3 regions of the Rossellomorea marisflavi genome follow, and region 2 is predicted to be linked to each of the others. Evidence: a T-box and tRNA genes for the amino acid it is inferred to sense, from the RefSeq annotation. Region 2 holds a T-box; the other regions hold tRNA genes.
What was found. The T-box of region 2 lies ahead of K6T23_RS10820 (tryptophan--tRNA ligase). A T-box ahead of a tRNA ligase gene usually reads a tRNA of that ligase, here a tRNA-Trp.
Positions count from the first base shown of each region.

Region 1: it has a tRNA-Trp gene. The T-box ahead of K6T23_RS10820 (tryptophan--tRNA ligase) is inferred to sense a tRNA for this amino acid. The anticodon was not compared.
Region 3: it has a tRNA-Trp gene. The T-box ahead of K6T23_RS10820 (tryptophan--tRNA ligase) is inferred to sense a tRNA for this amino acid. The anticodon was not compared.

Region 1 covers NZ_CP081870.1:3,718,225-3,722,723, reverse strand. Annotated here, with positions in the region: tRNA gene K6T23_RS19415 (tRNA-Glu) at 177-251, shown strand; tRNA gene K6T23_RS19410 (tRNA-Val) at 255-330, shown strand; tRNA gene K6T23_RS19405 (tRNA-Thr) at 434-509, shown strand; tRNA gene K6T23_RS19400 (tRNA-Lys) at 546-621, shown strand; tRNA gene K6T23_RS19395 (tRNA-Leu) at 632-716, shown strand; tRNA gene K6T23_RS19390 (tRNA-Gly) at 720-794, shown strand; tRNA gene K6T23_RS19385 (tRNA-Arg) at 885-961, shown strand; tRNA gene K6T23_RS19380 (tRNA-Pro) at 968-1,044, shown strand; tRNA gene K6T23_RS19375 (tRNA-Ala) at 1,053-1,128, shown strand; tRNA gene K6T23_RS19370 (tRNA-Met) at 1,165-1,238, shown strand; tRNA gene K6T23_RS19365 (tRNA-Ile) at 1,259-1,332, shown strand; tRNA gene K6T23_RS19360 (tRNA-Ser) at 1,344-1,436, shown strand; tRNA gene K6T23_RS19355 (tRNA-Met) at 1,460-1,533, shown strand; tRNA gene K6T23_RS19350 (tRNA-Asp) at 1,658-1,734, shown strand; tRNA gene K6T23_RS19345 (tRNA-Phe) at 1,769-1,844, shown strand; tRNA gene K6T23_RS19340 (tRNA-Tyr) at 1,850-1,933, shown strand; tRNA gene K6T23_RS19335 (tRNA-Trp) at 1,976-2,049, shown strand; tRNA gene K6T23_RS19330 (tRNA-His) at 2,062-2,137, shown strand; tRNA gene K6T23_RS19325 (tRNA-Gln) at 2,144-2,218, shown strand; tRNA gene K6T23_RS19320 (tRNA-Cys) at 2,223-2,296, shown strand; tRNA gene K6T23_RS19315 (tRNA-Leu) at 2,319-2,403, shown strand; tRNA gene K6T23_RS19310 (tRNA-Gly) at 2,419-2,492, shown strand; tRNA gene K6T23_RS19305 (tRNA-Ile) at 2,507-2,583, shown strand; tRNA gene K6T23_RS19300 (tRNA-Asn) at 2,592-2,666, shown strand; rRNA gene K6T23_RS19295 (16S ribosomal RNA) at 2,928-4,478, shown strand.
Region 2 covers NZ_CP081870.1:2,055,133-2,059,631, forward strand. Annotated here, with positions in the region: gene K6T23_RS10800 (phospholipase D-like domain-containing protein) at 1-463, shown strand, start outside; gene K6T23_RS10805 (hypothetical protein) at 572-1,003, shown strand; gene K6T23_RS10810 (NUDIX hydrolase) at 969-1,595, shown strand; gene K6T23_RS10815 (metal-dependent hydrolase) at 1,649-2,257, shown strand; T-box leader at 2,313-2,534, shown strand; gene K6T23_RS10820 (tryptophan--tRNA ligase) at 2,621-3,616, shown strand; gene K6T23_RS10825 (alcohol dehydrogenase catalytic domain-containing protein) at 3,707-4,499, opposite strand, start outside.
Region 3 covers NZ_CP081870.1:1,390,061-1,394,559, forward strand. Annotated here, with positions in the region: rRNA gene K6T23_RS07390 (23S ribosomal RNA) at 1-1,313, shown strand, start outside; rRNA gene rrf (5S ribosomal RNA) at 1,491-1,607, shown strand; tRNA gene K6T23_RS07400 (tRNA-Asn) at 1,615-1,689, shown strand; tRNA gene K6T23_RS07405 (tRNA-Ser) at 1,696-1,788, shown strand; tRNA gene K6T23_RS07410 (tRNA-Glu) at 1,794-1,868, shown strand; tRNA gene K6T23_RS07415 (tRNA-Val) at 1,891-1,966, shown strand; tRNA gene K6T23_RS07420 (tRNA-Met) at 2,058-2,131, shown strand; tRNA gene K6T23_RS07425 (tRNA-Asp) at 2,232-2,308, shown strand; tRNA gene K6T23_RS07430 (tRNA-Phe) at 2,337-2,412, shown strand; tRNA gene K6T23_RS07435 (tRNA-Thr) at 2,422-2,497, shown strand; tRNA gene K6T23_RS07440 (tRNA-Tyr) at 2,513-2,596, shown strand; tRNA gene K6T23_RS07445 (tRNA-Trp) at 2,605-2,678, shown strand; tRNA gene K6T23_RS07450 (tRNA-His) at 2,681-2,756, shown strand; tRNA gene K6T23_RS07455 (tRNA-Gln) at 2,798-2,869, shown strand; tRNA gene K6T23_RS07460 (tRNA-Gly) at 2,874-2,948, shown strand; tRNA gene K6T23_RS07465 (tRNA-Cys) at 2,958-3,031, shown strand; tRNA gene K6T23_RS07470 (tRNA-Leu) at 3,050-3,134, shown strand; tRNA gene K6T23_RS07475 (tRNA-Gly) at 3,138-3,211, shown strand; gene K6T23_RS07480 (alpha/beta hydrolase) at 3,341-4,093, shown strand; gene K6T23_RS07485 (carbohydrate ABC transporter permease) at 4,249-4,499, shown strand, end outside.

The sequences.
Region 1 (4,499 bases), 1.7 Mb from region 2:
AGAAAACCACCACATTTATATTGTGGAAACACTCCTATATGTGGTATCTTAATCTTCTAGCAGTCAACCGGCTGAAAAAAAACGAACTCGTTCGGTGAAATATTTTTGAAAAGAAGTTGACTTCTGCGAAATAAGATGATATAGTAATTCTTGTCCTTAAGAGACGCATACATAACGGCCCATTGGTCAAGCGGTTAAGACACCGCCCTTTCACGGCGGTAACACGGGTTCGAATCCCGTATGGGTCACCATTTGGAGGATTAGCTCAGCTGGGAGAGCATCTGCCTTACAAGCAGAGGGTCGGCGGTTCGATCCCGTCATCCTCCACCATAGTTTTTTCACGAAGCGCAAGCGGAGTGACAATAACTTACCATTAAGTTCTTAACCTTTGCGCAGATGTTAAGGCAAAGCGAAAAGAACGATTATACACCATGCCGGTGTAGCTCAACTGGTAGAGCAACTGACTTGTAATCAGTAGGTTGGGGGTTCAAGTCCTCTTGCCGGCACCACTTTTGTTCGATTGGTTTGGACAAAGCAAGCAGAACGAGCCATTAGCTCAGTTGGTAGAGCATCTGACTTTTAATCAGAGGGTCGAAGGTTCGAATCCTTCATGGCTCACCATTTGTATCATGCGGGTGTGGCGGAATTGGCAGACGCACCAGACTTAGGATCTGGCGCCGCAAGGCGTGGGGGTTCAAGTCCCTTCACCCGCACCATATGCGGAAGTAGTTCAGTGGTAGAACACCACCTTGCCAAGGTGGGGGTCGCGGGTTCGAATCCCGTCTTCCGCTCCATTATTGTTGCCTCGCCGCATTGGCGGACCGACAGAAGCACAGGTTTACAATCCTTCATTGGATTCACTTGATGCAGGATAATAAATACGTGCGCCCGTAGCTCAATTGGATAGAGCGTTTGACTACGGATCAAAAGGTTAGGGGTTCGACTCCTCTCGGGCGCGCCATTATATCGGGAAGTAGCTCAGCTTGGTAGAGCACTTGGTTTGGGACCAAGGGGTCGCAGGTTCGAATCCTGTCTTCCCGACCACTTTCTTTGGGGCCTTAGCTCAGCTGGGAGAGCGCCTGCTTTGCACGCAGGAGGTCAGCGGTTCGATCCCGCTAGGCTCCACCAACGATCCTTTGATCGAACATATAGGTTATTCATCATGGCGGTGTAGCTCAGCTGGCTAGAGCGTACGGTTCATACCCGTGAGGTCGGGGGTTCGATCCCCTCCGCCGCTATTTACATACGGTTATGCTTTGGACCCTTAGCTCAGTTGGTTAGAGCAGACGGCTCATAACCGTCCGGTCGCAGGTTCGAGTCCTGCAGGGTCCATTTATACATACGGAGGAATACCCAAGTCCGGCTGAAGGGATCGGTCTTGAAAACCGACAGGGGTGTCAAAGCCCGCGGGGGTTCGAATCCCCCTTCCTCCTCCATATTTCCTTTCATCTTTTATCGTCGCGGGGTGGAGCAGTTCGGTAGCTCGTCGGGCTCATAACCCGAAGGTCGCAGGTTCAAATCCTGTCCCCGCAATACCATGTTGATCCGAGAGGATCGGGATGTAGTGACAATGATAGCTTTGCTATCGCAGCACATTGATGTTTATTTCGCTAATGCGAATACTAATGATAGCTATTTTGCTATCGCAAAAAGCTTTGGTCCGGTAGTTCAGTTGGTTAGAATGCCTGCCTGTCACGCAGGAGGTCGCGGGTTCGAGTCCCGTCCGGACCGCCATTTATCTTTTTTATATGTAACAAAGACCTTTTATGGCTCAGTAGCTCAGTTGGTAGAGCAATGGACTGAAAATCCATGTGTCGGCGGTTCGATTCCGTCCTGAGCCACCATTGATGGAGGGGTAGCGAAGTGGCTAAACGCGGCGGACTGTAAATCCGCTCCTTCGGGTTCGGCAGTTCGAATCTGCCCCCCTCCACCATTTGTTTTCTTGAACTAGGTTCAAGTATAGAACGATCTATATAGGGGCATAGTTTAACGGTAGAACGAAGGTCTCCAAAACCTTTGGTGTGGGTTCGATTCCTACTGCCCCTGCCAAAAAAACACATGGCGATTGTGGCGAAGTGGTTAACGCACCGGATTGTGGTTCCGGCATTCGTGGGTTCGATTCCCATCAGTCGCCCCATATTATTGGGCTATAGCCAAGCGGTAAGGCATCGCACTTTGACTGCGACATGCGTTGGTTCGAATCCAGCTAGCCCAGCCAATAAGGCGGTATAGCCAAGTGGTAAGGCAGAGGTCTGCAAAACCTTCACCACCGGTTCAAATCCGGTTACCGCCTCCAATTTTATTTTTTTTCAGCACCTGCCGGTGTGGCGGAATAGGCAGACGCGCACGACTCAAAATCGTGTTCCGTAAGGAGTGCCGGTTCGACCCCGGCCACCGGTACCATTTTCAATTTAACATGCGGGTGTAGTTTAATGGTAAAACCTCAGCCTTCCAAGCTGATGTCGTGGGTTCGATTCCCATCACCCGCTCCAATTTATTTTCATGCGGGCCTATAGCTCAGCTGGTTAGAGCGCACGCCTGATAAGCGTGAGGTCGGTGGTTCGAGTCCACTTAGGCCCACCATCTACCATTCCGCAGTAGCTCAGTGGTAGAGCTATCGGCTGTTAACCGATCGGTCGCAAGTTCGAATCTTGCCTGCGGAGCCATTTCTTTTTAAAATTTTTTGAAAAAGTTTGAAAAAGAAGTTGACTTCTGCGAAGTTAATTGGTAAGCTGGTAATTGTTGCTGAGGCAATGTCGTCAAAAACTTTTTAAAATAAAGTATTGACAACAAACATCGATTACTGTAATATAGTAAGGGTCGCTTCGAGAGAAGCACTTGATATTTGAACCTTGAAAACTGAACAAAACAAGACAAACACGTCAACGTTAATTCTAGATTTATTTTTAAAAGAGCTATTCAAACTTTTTATGGAGAGTTTGATCCTGGCTCAGGACGAACGCTGGCGGCGTGCCTAATACATGCAAGTCGAGCGGATCGATGGGAGCTTGCTCCCTGAGATCAGCGGCGGACGGGTGAGTAACACGTGGGTAACCTGCCTGTAAGACTGGGATAACTCCGGGAAACCGGGGCTAATACCGGATAACACCTACCCCCGCATGGGGGAAGGTTGAAAGGTGGCTTCGGCTATCACTTACAGATGGACCCGCGGCGCATTAGCTAGTTGGTGAGGTAATGGCTCACCAAGGCGACGATGCGTAGCCGACCTGAGAGGGTGATCGGCCACACTGGGACTGAGACACGGCCCAGACTCCTACGGGAGGCAGCAGTAGGGAATCTTCCGCAATGGACGAAAGTCTGACGGAGCAACGCCGCGTGAGTGAAGAAGGTTTTCGGATCGTAAAACTCTGTTGTTAGGGAAGAACAAGTGCCGTTCGAATAGGGCGGCGCCTTGACGGTACCTAACCAGAAAGCCACGGCTAACTACGTGCCAGCAGCCGCGGTAATACGTAGGTGGCAAGCGTTGTCCGGAATTATTGGGCGTAAAGCGCGCGCAGGTGGTTTCTTAAGTCTGATGTGAAAGCCCACGGCTCAACCGTGGAGGGTCATTGGAAACTGGGGAACTTGAGTGCAGAAGAGGAAAGTGGAATTCCAAGTGTAGCGGTGAAATGCGTAGATATTTGGAGGAACACCAGTGGCGAAGGCGACTTTCTGGTCTGTAACTGACACTGAGGCGCGAAAGCGTGGGGAGCAAACAGGATTAGATACCCTGGTAGTCCACGCCGTAAACGATGAGTGCTAAGTGTTAGAGGGTTTCCGCCCTTTAGTGCTGCAGCTAACGCATTAAGCACTCCGCCTGGGGAGTACGGTCGCAAGACTGAAACTCAAAGGAATTGACGGGGGCCCGCACAAGCGGTGGAGCATGTGGTTTAATTCGAAGCAACGCGAAGAACCTTACCAGGTCTTGACATCCTCTGACAACCCTAGAGATAGGGCTTTCCCCTTCGGGGGACAGAGTGACAGGTGGTGCATGGTTGTCGTCAGCTCGTGTCGTGAGATGTTGGGTTAAGTCCCGCAACGAGCGCAACCCTTGATCTTAGTTGCCAGCATTCAGTTGGGCACTCTAAGATGACTGCCGGTGACAAACCGGAGGAAGGTGGGGATGACGTCAAATCATCATGCCCCTTATGACCTGGGCTACACACGTGCTACAATGGACGGTACAAAGGGCTGCAAGACCGCGAGGTTTAGCCAATCCCATAAAACCGTTCTCAGTTCGGATTGTAGGCTGCAACTCGCCTACATGAAGCTGGAATCGCTAGTAATCGCGGATCAGCATGCCGCGGTGAATACGTTCCCGGGCCTTGTACACACCGCCCGTCACACCACGAGAGTTTGTAACACCCGAAGTCGGTGAGGTAACCTTTTGGAGCCAGCCGCCTAAGGTGGGACAGATGATTGGGGTGAAGTCGTAACAAGGTAGCCGTATCGGAAGGTGCGGCTGGATCACCTCCTTTCTAAGGAAGATTTACTAAAAC
Region 2 (4,499 bases):
CGCAGAGGAAAGCCTGATTGTCGCCACTCCCTATTTCATTCCGACTGATTCCCTCATGCACTCTCTGAAACGTGCCATTTCGAGGGGAGTGGATGTGAGCATCCTCGTCCCGGATGAGACTGATGCCTGGTTCACGAAGCCACCAGGTTATAAAATCGAAAAAGAGCTCCTGGAGGCAGGAGCAAGTGTATATCTGTATGAGAAAGGCTTCTTTCATGGGAAGGTCATGATCATCGACCATCAGTGGGCAGACGTTGGAACAGCAAATTGGGACCCGCGAAGCTTGTTCCTGAATGACGAAAGCAACTGTATAATCAAAGGGAAGAAGGCAGCAGAACTCGAACAGCTGGTTCTGAAGGATATGGAGGATGGCCGCCGGCTGTCATTCAAGGATTTTGAAAGAATTCCCCTGTGGCAAAAAGGCCTCCAATACACACCAAAGTGGGTTTTTCGCTACTTTTAGAAGGGAATGTGTTACAATGTATAAATGGTTTTTTCTGCCCGTGATCAATTGTCGGGAGCAGAAAGAAGATTGAAACGCAACAAAAGGAGAATATGAATGGACTCGGCAGTGATATTTGATATGAATGAAACATTTATGAGAGAGGACGACATGAAAGAGGTGTGGAAAGAAGAAGCTCCAGAGCTTATTCACTATCTATCCGCAAGCGGGTATAGGATATTGGCCGTGAACTGTCCGATGATGAAACAGGCGAAGGATTATTTTCATGAACTTGGCTTGCTGGAATATGTAAGTGATTTTTATGATAGGGATGCATCTCTTCCCTTAGAGTTGACGGACTCTTCCAAAGGAATCCTTGTGGGAGGAACTGGAACAAAGCTCTCAGAGATGGACTGTATGACCATCTGTATCGGGGATCTGTCTTCACAGGATGGGGCGGATGTTTTTCTAGAAAGGCCGATACAACTCAAATCCTACTTAGAGGCGATAAGGGAAGGGGTACAGTATGAAAGAAAAGGAGATACTCTCCATATTCAATGATCGATACGATCGTATCGGAAGCGCTGATCGTGAAGAGATCCACTCAAAAGGATTTTGGCATGAGACGTTTCACTGTTGGATTGCCTTCCGGGATCAAGGAAGGGACATGGTTTATTTTCAACTGAGAAGCATGGGGAAGAGGGACTTTCCTGGTCTGCTCGATATAACCGCAGCCGGGCATCTCTTGGACCATGAGGAAGTTTCGGATGGGATCAGGGAAGTCTATGAGGAGCTTGGGCTTGCGCTTACATTTGAAGAGCTTAACCCTCTGGGAGCGTTGAAAGAGGAATTGATCGATGGGCCACTGATCGATAGGGAATGGACGAATGTTTTCCTTCTTGAACAGCATGTCCCATTTGAAGCATTTCATCTTCAAGAAGAGGAAGTGGTAGGGATATTTGCTGCCGGTCTTGATGATGTGGAGAGTCTGATCAAAGGCGGGAAAGATTCCATCCCAGTGGACGGATTCAGGATTCGAAAAGGGAAGAAGGAATACATCAGCTCAAAGGTAGCGTGGGAAGCATTTGTTCCACACGAATCCTCTTACATGCTGCAGGTGATTGATCGCATACGTGATAGATTAAGAGAGTAATCCTACATATTTTTATAGAGAAAGAGGGAAATGACTTGAATGGAACGGCACATATGACAGTGGGAGCGGCTGTCGGTTTCATCATTGCCCAAACGTACGGTGCGGATGCAGTCGATACTGCCTCACTTGTCGCTGCAGGAGGGGTGTCTGCGCTTATTCCGGATCTTGATGTGAATGGCAAGCTCAGCAATAAAGTGACTTTCTCCTCCAAAATGGTGAGGTCTGCGGTCCAGGTGGTTTCATTGTTTGTGATGCTATACAGCTACTTAGAAGGAACGGGAAATGAAAGGTGGCTTGGGATCGGGTATGGTGTTCTCATCCTGATCTTCTCGACATTCATCACTCAAAGAAGGATGCTCACCATCACCGGCATTGGGATAGCTGCCTGCGGTTTTCAGCTTGATACATCATGGATGTGGCTGATGGGTATCTACGTGATCATCGCCTCGTTGGTTTCACACCGGACGTATACCCATTCCATCCTGGGGATCATCTATTTTTATTTCGTGGCTCTTGCATTTCAGGGTGCTGTGATGGTGGATGGCTTGTTTCAGGCAGCCATGATCGGCTATATCAGCCATCTGATCGGGGATATGAAGTTTCTCCCATTCAATAAAAAGGGAGTGAAACTTTTTCTTCCCCTCTCTTCTAAAGAAATTTAAAATGATGGAAAAGATTGACTGGTCGATCCTGATTCTGTATGATAATGAAAACGATAGTTGAGCGTCGATGAAGAGTAGTAAACGGAACAGATGCCCCAGAGAGCTGATGGTTGGTGTGAATCAGTGCATATGGCCGTTGAATGGACTTTGGAGCTTCCCGAAATGGGCGGATTTCCCACCGATAAAAGGGAGTCCGGCGGTGGATGGTCACCGTTGGCCGATAAGCGCATGCTTGATGCATGAATGAAGGTGGCACCACGGGTCTCCCGTCCTTTTCCGAGGACGGGGGGCTTTTTTGTTTATAGAGAAATCAATGTCATCAGCATTTAGAGAAGCCGACAATCACAGGGGGGAAAGACTAAAATGAAACAAAGGGTGTTAACAGGTATCAAGCCTACAGGGAGAATTCATTTAGGGAACTACGTGGGTGCCATCAAGCCTGCACTGAAGCTGGCGGAATCTAAGGAATATCAGGCATCTTACTTCATCGCCGACTATCATGGGATGACCAAGGTACAGGATGCGGAAGAGATGAGAAACCTTACAAGGGGGATTGCAGCAGCGTGGCTAGCACTGGGTCTTGACCCTGAAAAGGTGACGTTTTATAGACAGTCTGACGTACCGGAGATCTTTGAACTCACATGGATCCTCTCCTGTATTACGCCAAAAGGACTCATGAACCGCGCACATGCCTATAAAGCCATGACCGATGGCAACAAGGGGGCTGGACAGGAAGTTGATCATGGTGTGAACATGGGTGTCTACACATACCCTGTCCTCATGGCATCCGATATTCTGTTATTCCAAGCAGACAAGGTCCCTGTGGGAAAAGATCAGCTACAGCATATCGAAATTGCCCGCGATATTGCCGGATACTTCAACAAGCAGTACGGAGAAATCTTCAAACTTCCTGAACATTTCATCCAGGAGCAGTCGGCTGTAGTACCTGGTTTGGATGGAAGGAAAATGAGCAAATCATACAATAATACCATTCCCCTTTTCGAAGAACCCGCCAAACTGAAGAAGTTGATCAATAAGATCAAGACCGATTCTTCGCTTCCGACAGACCCTAAGGACCATGATCAATCTGTGATTTTCGCTTTGTACAGGGAATTCGCCTCTCCGGAAGAGGTCATCGTGATGAAGGACCGGTTCAGGGATGGAATCAGCTGGGGAGAGGCGAAAGCGGAACTGTTCCACGCCATCAATGGAAAAATGACCGGGCCGAGGGAAAGGTACTTGGAACTGATGGACTCTCCGGAAAAGATGGAGGCTGTACTGGCCCGCGGAGCACAACGGGCAAGGGAGACAACCGCTCCTTTTCTGACAGAAATCAAGAAGAAAATAGGGATTCTTTAACGCGAACCCATCCCTTTAGCTTAAATCAAAAGCCCGGACATCCTTATTACCAGGAAGTCCGGGCTTGGTCGATTTAATGGGTGAGCTTCTTTACGGCTTCAGAATCACTTTGATGTTACCATCGGATTTCTCGTCGAAAATTTTATACCCTTCGCTTGCCTGTTCCAGAGGAAGCGAGTGGGTGATGATATCAGTCGGGTCAAAAGCTCCGTCTTCAATCATGCTGTAGAGTTTTGGCATCAGATGAATCACTGGAGCCTGTCCCATTTTCAGGGAAACGTTCCTGCTGAAGAAGTCACCGATCGGAAAACCATTTGCCTCAGTCGCATAGACGCCCGTCAACTGAACAGTACCGAACTTGCGTACCGCCTGAGAAGCAGTGATGATAGGACGGATCGTGCCGAACTGATTGTCAAAATCAGATCCGAATGATTCACCGGAAGCAACAGTCCCGTCCATCCCGACGCAGTCGATCACGACGTCTGCTCCTCCATTCGTATCTTCGTGCAACAACTGTCCGATGTCCGGATTTCCCGAAAAGTCATAGATTTCTGCTCCATTCGTTTTCTTGGCATGATCAAGGCGATGCCTTACCTGATCAACGGCAATGACTCTTTTTGCCCCTTTTAACTTGGCGAATTTTTGAGCCATGAGTCCGATTGGACCACTGCCGAGGATGATGACGGTATCACCAGCCTTCACACCGCTGTTCTCAACGCTCCAATAAGCAGTAGGAATGACATCTGAAAGGAAAAGCACACTCTCATCAGAAAGTTCACTTTCTTCGGGGACTTTGAACGAGGTGAAATCTGCGTAAGGGACCCTCAGGTATTCGGCTTGTCCACCAGGGTAATTCCCGTTCATTTCGGTAAAACCAAAAAGC
Region 3 (4,499 bases), 670 kb from region 2:
AAAAGCCTCTAGCGAGGAAGATGGTGCCCGTACCGCAAACCGACACAGGTAGGCGAGGAGAGAATCCTAAGGTGAGCGAGAGAACTCTCGTTAAGGAACTCGGCAAAATGACCCCGTAACTTCGGGAGAAGGGGTGCTCTGGTAGGGTGCAAGCCCGAGAGAGCCGCAGTGAATAGGCCCAGGCGACTGTTTAGCAAAAACACAGGTCTCTGCGAAGCCGTAAGGCGAAGTATAGGGGCTGACGCCTGCCCGGTGCTGGAAGGTTAAGAGGAGTGCTTAGCGCAAGCGAAGGTGCGAATCGAAGCCCCAGTAAACGGCGGCCGTAACTATAACGGTCCTAAGGTAGCGAAATTCCTTGTCGGGTAAGTTCCGACCCGCACGAAAGGCGTAACGATCTGGGCACTGTCTCAACGAGAGACTCGGTGAAATTATAGTACCTGTGAAGATGCAGGTTACCCGCGACAGGACGGAAAGACCCCGTGGAGCTTTACTGTAGCCTGATATTGAATTTTGGCACAGCTTGTACAGGATAGGTAGGAGCCTTGGAAGCCGGAGCGCTAGCTTCGGTGGAGGCGTCGGTGGGATACTACCCTGGCTGTGTTGACATTCTAACCCGCGCCCCTTATCGGGGTGGGAGACAGTGTCAGGTGGGCAGTTTGACTGGGGCGGTCGCCTCCTAAAGAGTAACGGAGGCGCCCAAAGGTTCCCTCAGAATGGTTGGAAATCATTCGCAGAGTGTAAAGGCACAAGGGAGCTTGACTGCGAGACCTACAAGTCGAGCAGGGACGAAAGTCGGGCTTAGTGATCCGGTGGTTCCGCATGGAAGGGCCATCGCTCAACGGATAAAAGCTACCCCGGGGATAACAGGCTTATCTCCCCCAAGAGTCCACATCGACGGGGAGGTTTGGCACCTCGATGTCGGCTCATCGCATCCTGGGGCTGTAGTCGGTCCCAAGGGTTGGGCTGTTCGCCCATTAAAGCGGTACGCGAGCTGGGTTCAGAACGTCGTGAGACAGTTCGGTCCCTATCCGTCGTGGGCGCAGGAAATTTGAGAGGAGCTGTCCTTAGTACGAGAGGACCGGGATGGACGCACCGCTGGTGTACCAGTTGTCTTGCCAAAGGCATCGCTGGGTAGCTATGTGCGGAAGGGATAAGTGCTGAAAGCATCTAAGCATGAAGCCCCCCTCGAGATGAGATTTCCCATCACTTTATGTGAGTAAGATCCCTGAAAGATGATCAGGTAGATAGGTCAGAGGTGGAAGTGTGGCGACACATGGAGCTGACTGATACTAATCGATCGAGGACTTAACCAAAGTAAGACGAAGGAGGCGCTTCGCGTCTCCCGGACTGGACGATACGCCGGTAATGATTGACTATCAACCCTTTATCTAGTTTTCAGGGAATAAGTATACATAAAGTATAAAAAAAACCTTGAAATTACCGCGAAGATGCGGTATAATAATACTTGTCCTTTTGAAGGACGCACATAGTCTGGTGACATTGGCGAAGAGGTCACACCCGTTCCCATGCCGAACACGGAAGTTAAGCTCTTCAGCGCCGATGGTAGTTGGGGGATCTCCCCCTGCGAGAGTAGGACGTCGCCAGGCGGTACATTCCACAGTAGCTCAGTGGTAGAGCTATCGGCTGTTAACCGATCGGTCGCAGGTTCGAGTCCTGCCTGTGGAGCCATTATATGGAGAGCTGTCCGAGTGGCCGAAGGAGCACGATTGGAAATCGTGTAGGCGGTTTATAGCTGTCTCAAGGGTTCAAATCCCTTGCTCTCCGCCATATAAGGCCCGTTGGTCAAGCGGTTAAGACACCGCCCTTTCACGGCGGTAACACGGGTTCGAATCCCGTACGGGTCACCATTTTCAAACAGAAAGAATCAGTGGAGGATTAGCTCAGCTGGGAGAGCATCTGCCTTACAAGCAGAGGGTCGGCGGTTCGATCCCGTCATCCTCCACCATTGTTTTTTCACGAAGCGAAGCGTAGTGAAAAAAACGTTCCATGCGTTCTTGAACTTAACAGGTTAAAGAATGGAATCAAACTTTTATCGTCGTGGGGTGGAGCAGTTCGGTAGCTCGTCGGGCTCATAACCCGAAGGTCGCAGGTTCAAATCCTGTCCCCGCAATACCGTTTTGATCCGAGAGGATTGGGATGTAGTGACATTGATAGCATATTTGCTATTAAAAGAACATTGATCTTTATTTTCGCTAATGCGAAAAAAAGTTGGTCCGGTAGTTCAGTTGGTTAGAATGCCTGCCTGTCACGCAGGAGGTCGCGGGTTCGAGTCCCGTCCGGACCGCCATTTTTCATTTTTAATAAAAATATGCAATGGCTCAGTAGCTCAGTTGGTAGAGCAATGGACTGAAAATCCATGTGTCGGCGGTTCGATTCCGTCCTGAGCCACCATTTTTTTGTGCCGGTGTAGCTCAACTGGTAGAGCAACTGACTTGTAATCAGTAGGTTGGGGGTTCAAGTCCTCTTGCCGGCACCACTGATTTTTTTAGCTGGAGGGGTAGCGAAGTGGCTAAACGCGGCGGACTGTAAATCCGCTCCTTCGGGTTCGGCAGTTCGAATCTGCCCCCCTCCACCATTTAGTACAGGGGCATAGTTTAACGGTAGAACGAAGGTCTCCAAAACCTTTGGTGCGGGTTCGATTCCTGCTGCCCCTGCCATGGCGATTGTGGCGAAGTGGTTAACGCACCGGATTGTGGTTCCGGCATTCGTGGGTTCGATTCCCATCAGTCGCCCCATATTTTTGTCACATTTTTCTCTGTGTGTCATATACTAACAGTGGGCTATAGCCAAGCGGTAAGGCATCGCACTTTGACTGCGACATGCGTTGGTTCGAATCCAGCTAGCCCAGTAGTGCGGAAGTAGTTCAGTGGTAGAACACCACCTTGCCAAGGTGGGGGTCGCGGGTTCGAATCCCGTCTTCCGCTCCATAGAAAAATGGCGGCATAGCCAAGTGGTAAGGCAGAGGTCTGCAAAACCTCTATCACCGGTTCAAATCCGGTTGCCGCCTCCATATTGTTTTTAGACGCTTGCCGGTGTGGCGGAATAGGCAGACGCGCACGACTCAAAATCGTGTTCCGTAAGGAGTGCCGGTTCGACCCCGGCCACCGGTACCATAAGCGGGTGTAGTTTAATGGTAAAACCTCAGCCTTCCAAGCTGATGTCGTGGGTTCGATTCCCATCACCCGCTCCATCTTACATATTCAGACTTCCAACAGATTTGTTGGAAGTCTTTTTTTGTATTGCAGGAGAGAATATCTGGAAACCCCATCCGTCTCCTTATATACTGGACATAACGTATAGATCATTAGGGGGAAAACGCATGAACATTCAATCTATCCAGTTGAGCAGCAACCCGCAATCGACGCTTACAGCTTATTTATTGGATACAACCAAGCGTATGAAAAACATTACCACCCGTCCTGCCGTTCTGATCCTGCCGGGAGGAGGGTATTACTATACATCCGACCGGGAGGCAGAGCCTGTAGCCATGGCATACTTGTCAGAAGGCTATCATGCATTCACCCTACGTTATTCGGTAGGAGAAGCCAAGAGGTTTGAAGATTCATTCAGGGATGCTGAGGAAGCTTTAGCTTATATCAGGAATCATGCCTCTGAATTAGGAGTGGATCCTGAGCGTATCGCGGTAGTCGGCTTTTCCGCTGGGGGGCATCTGGCCGCTTCGCTGGGTACCATGGGTACCTACAGACCGAGAGCCCTGATCCTTGGGTATCCTTGTATTCTTTCAAACCTTGAGGATGTGCTGGCATTCCCGGTGCCATCCCTCGAAGAGAAAGTTGATGGGAACACACCTCCTAGCTTTTTGTTTTCAACTTTTGAAGACCGGATTGTACCAGTTGAACATACGGTGGAATTCATAAGGGCCCTCACCCGTGCTGGCGTCCCCTTTGAATCTCATATTTTTCAGCATGGTGTACACGGACTTTCCCTAGGGAAGCCTTTGTCATCGGCTGGACAGCGTTCAATGGTAGACGATGATTTCTCACAGTGGTTCCAGCTCAGCATCTCCTGGCTCCACCGATTGATGGGAGACTTCCCCCTAGACCGTGAATAATAGATATAACTCACTCCCGCTTTACTCAGGCGGGGGTCTTTTTTTTGATCCCTAAAGAGGTCAATATCGTGCCCCATCCATGTCAACTCAGTTGACTATAAAAAGTAAGCGTTTACATTATAATGAAAAAAAGCGCGACCGAAGGGGGAGAAGAGATGGAACCAAAGATAGAGACGGGACCGGTCAGGCCAGAAGCACAGCTGAAGCCTGTTCCTAAAAAAGGACTTAAATGGAAGAACATATTGACCTATAGTGCCTTCGTGGGTCCGGCACTAGTGTTCTTCCTGGTTATTCAGATCATCCCATTCTTGATGGGACTGTATTATTCATTTACATCTTGGAACGGGGTCAGTTCAGCTGTGGAGTGGGTTGGATTCGATAATTATATCCGGATATTCACCGATGA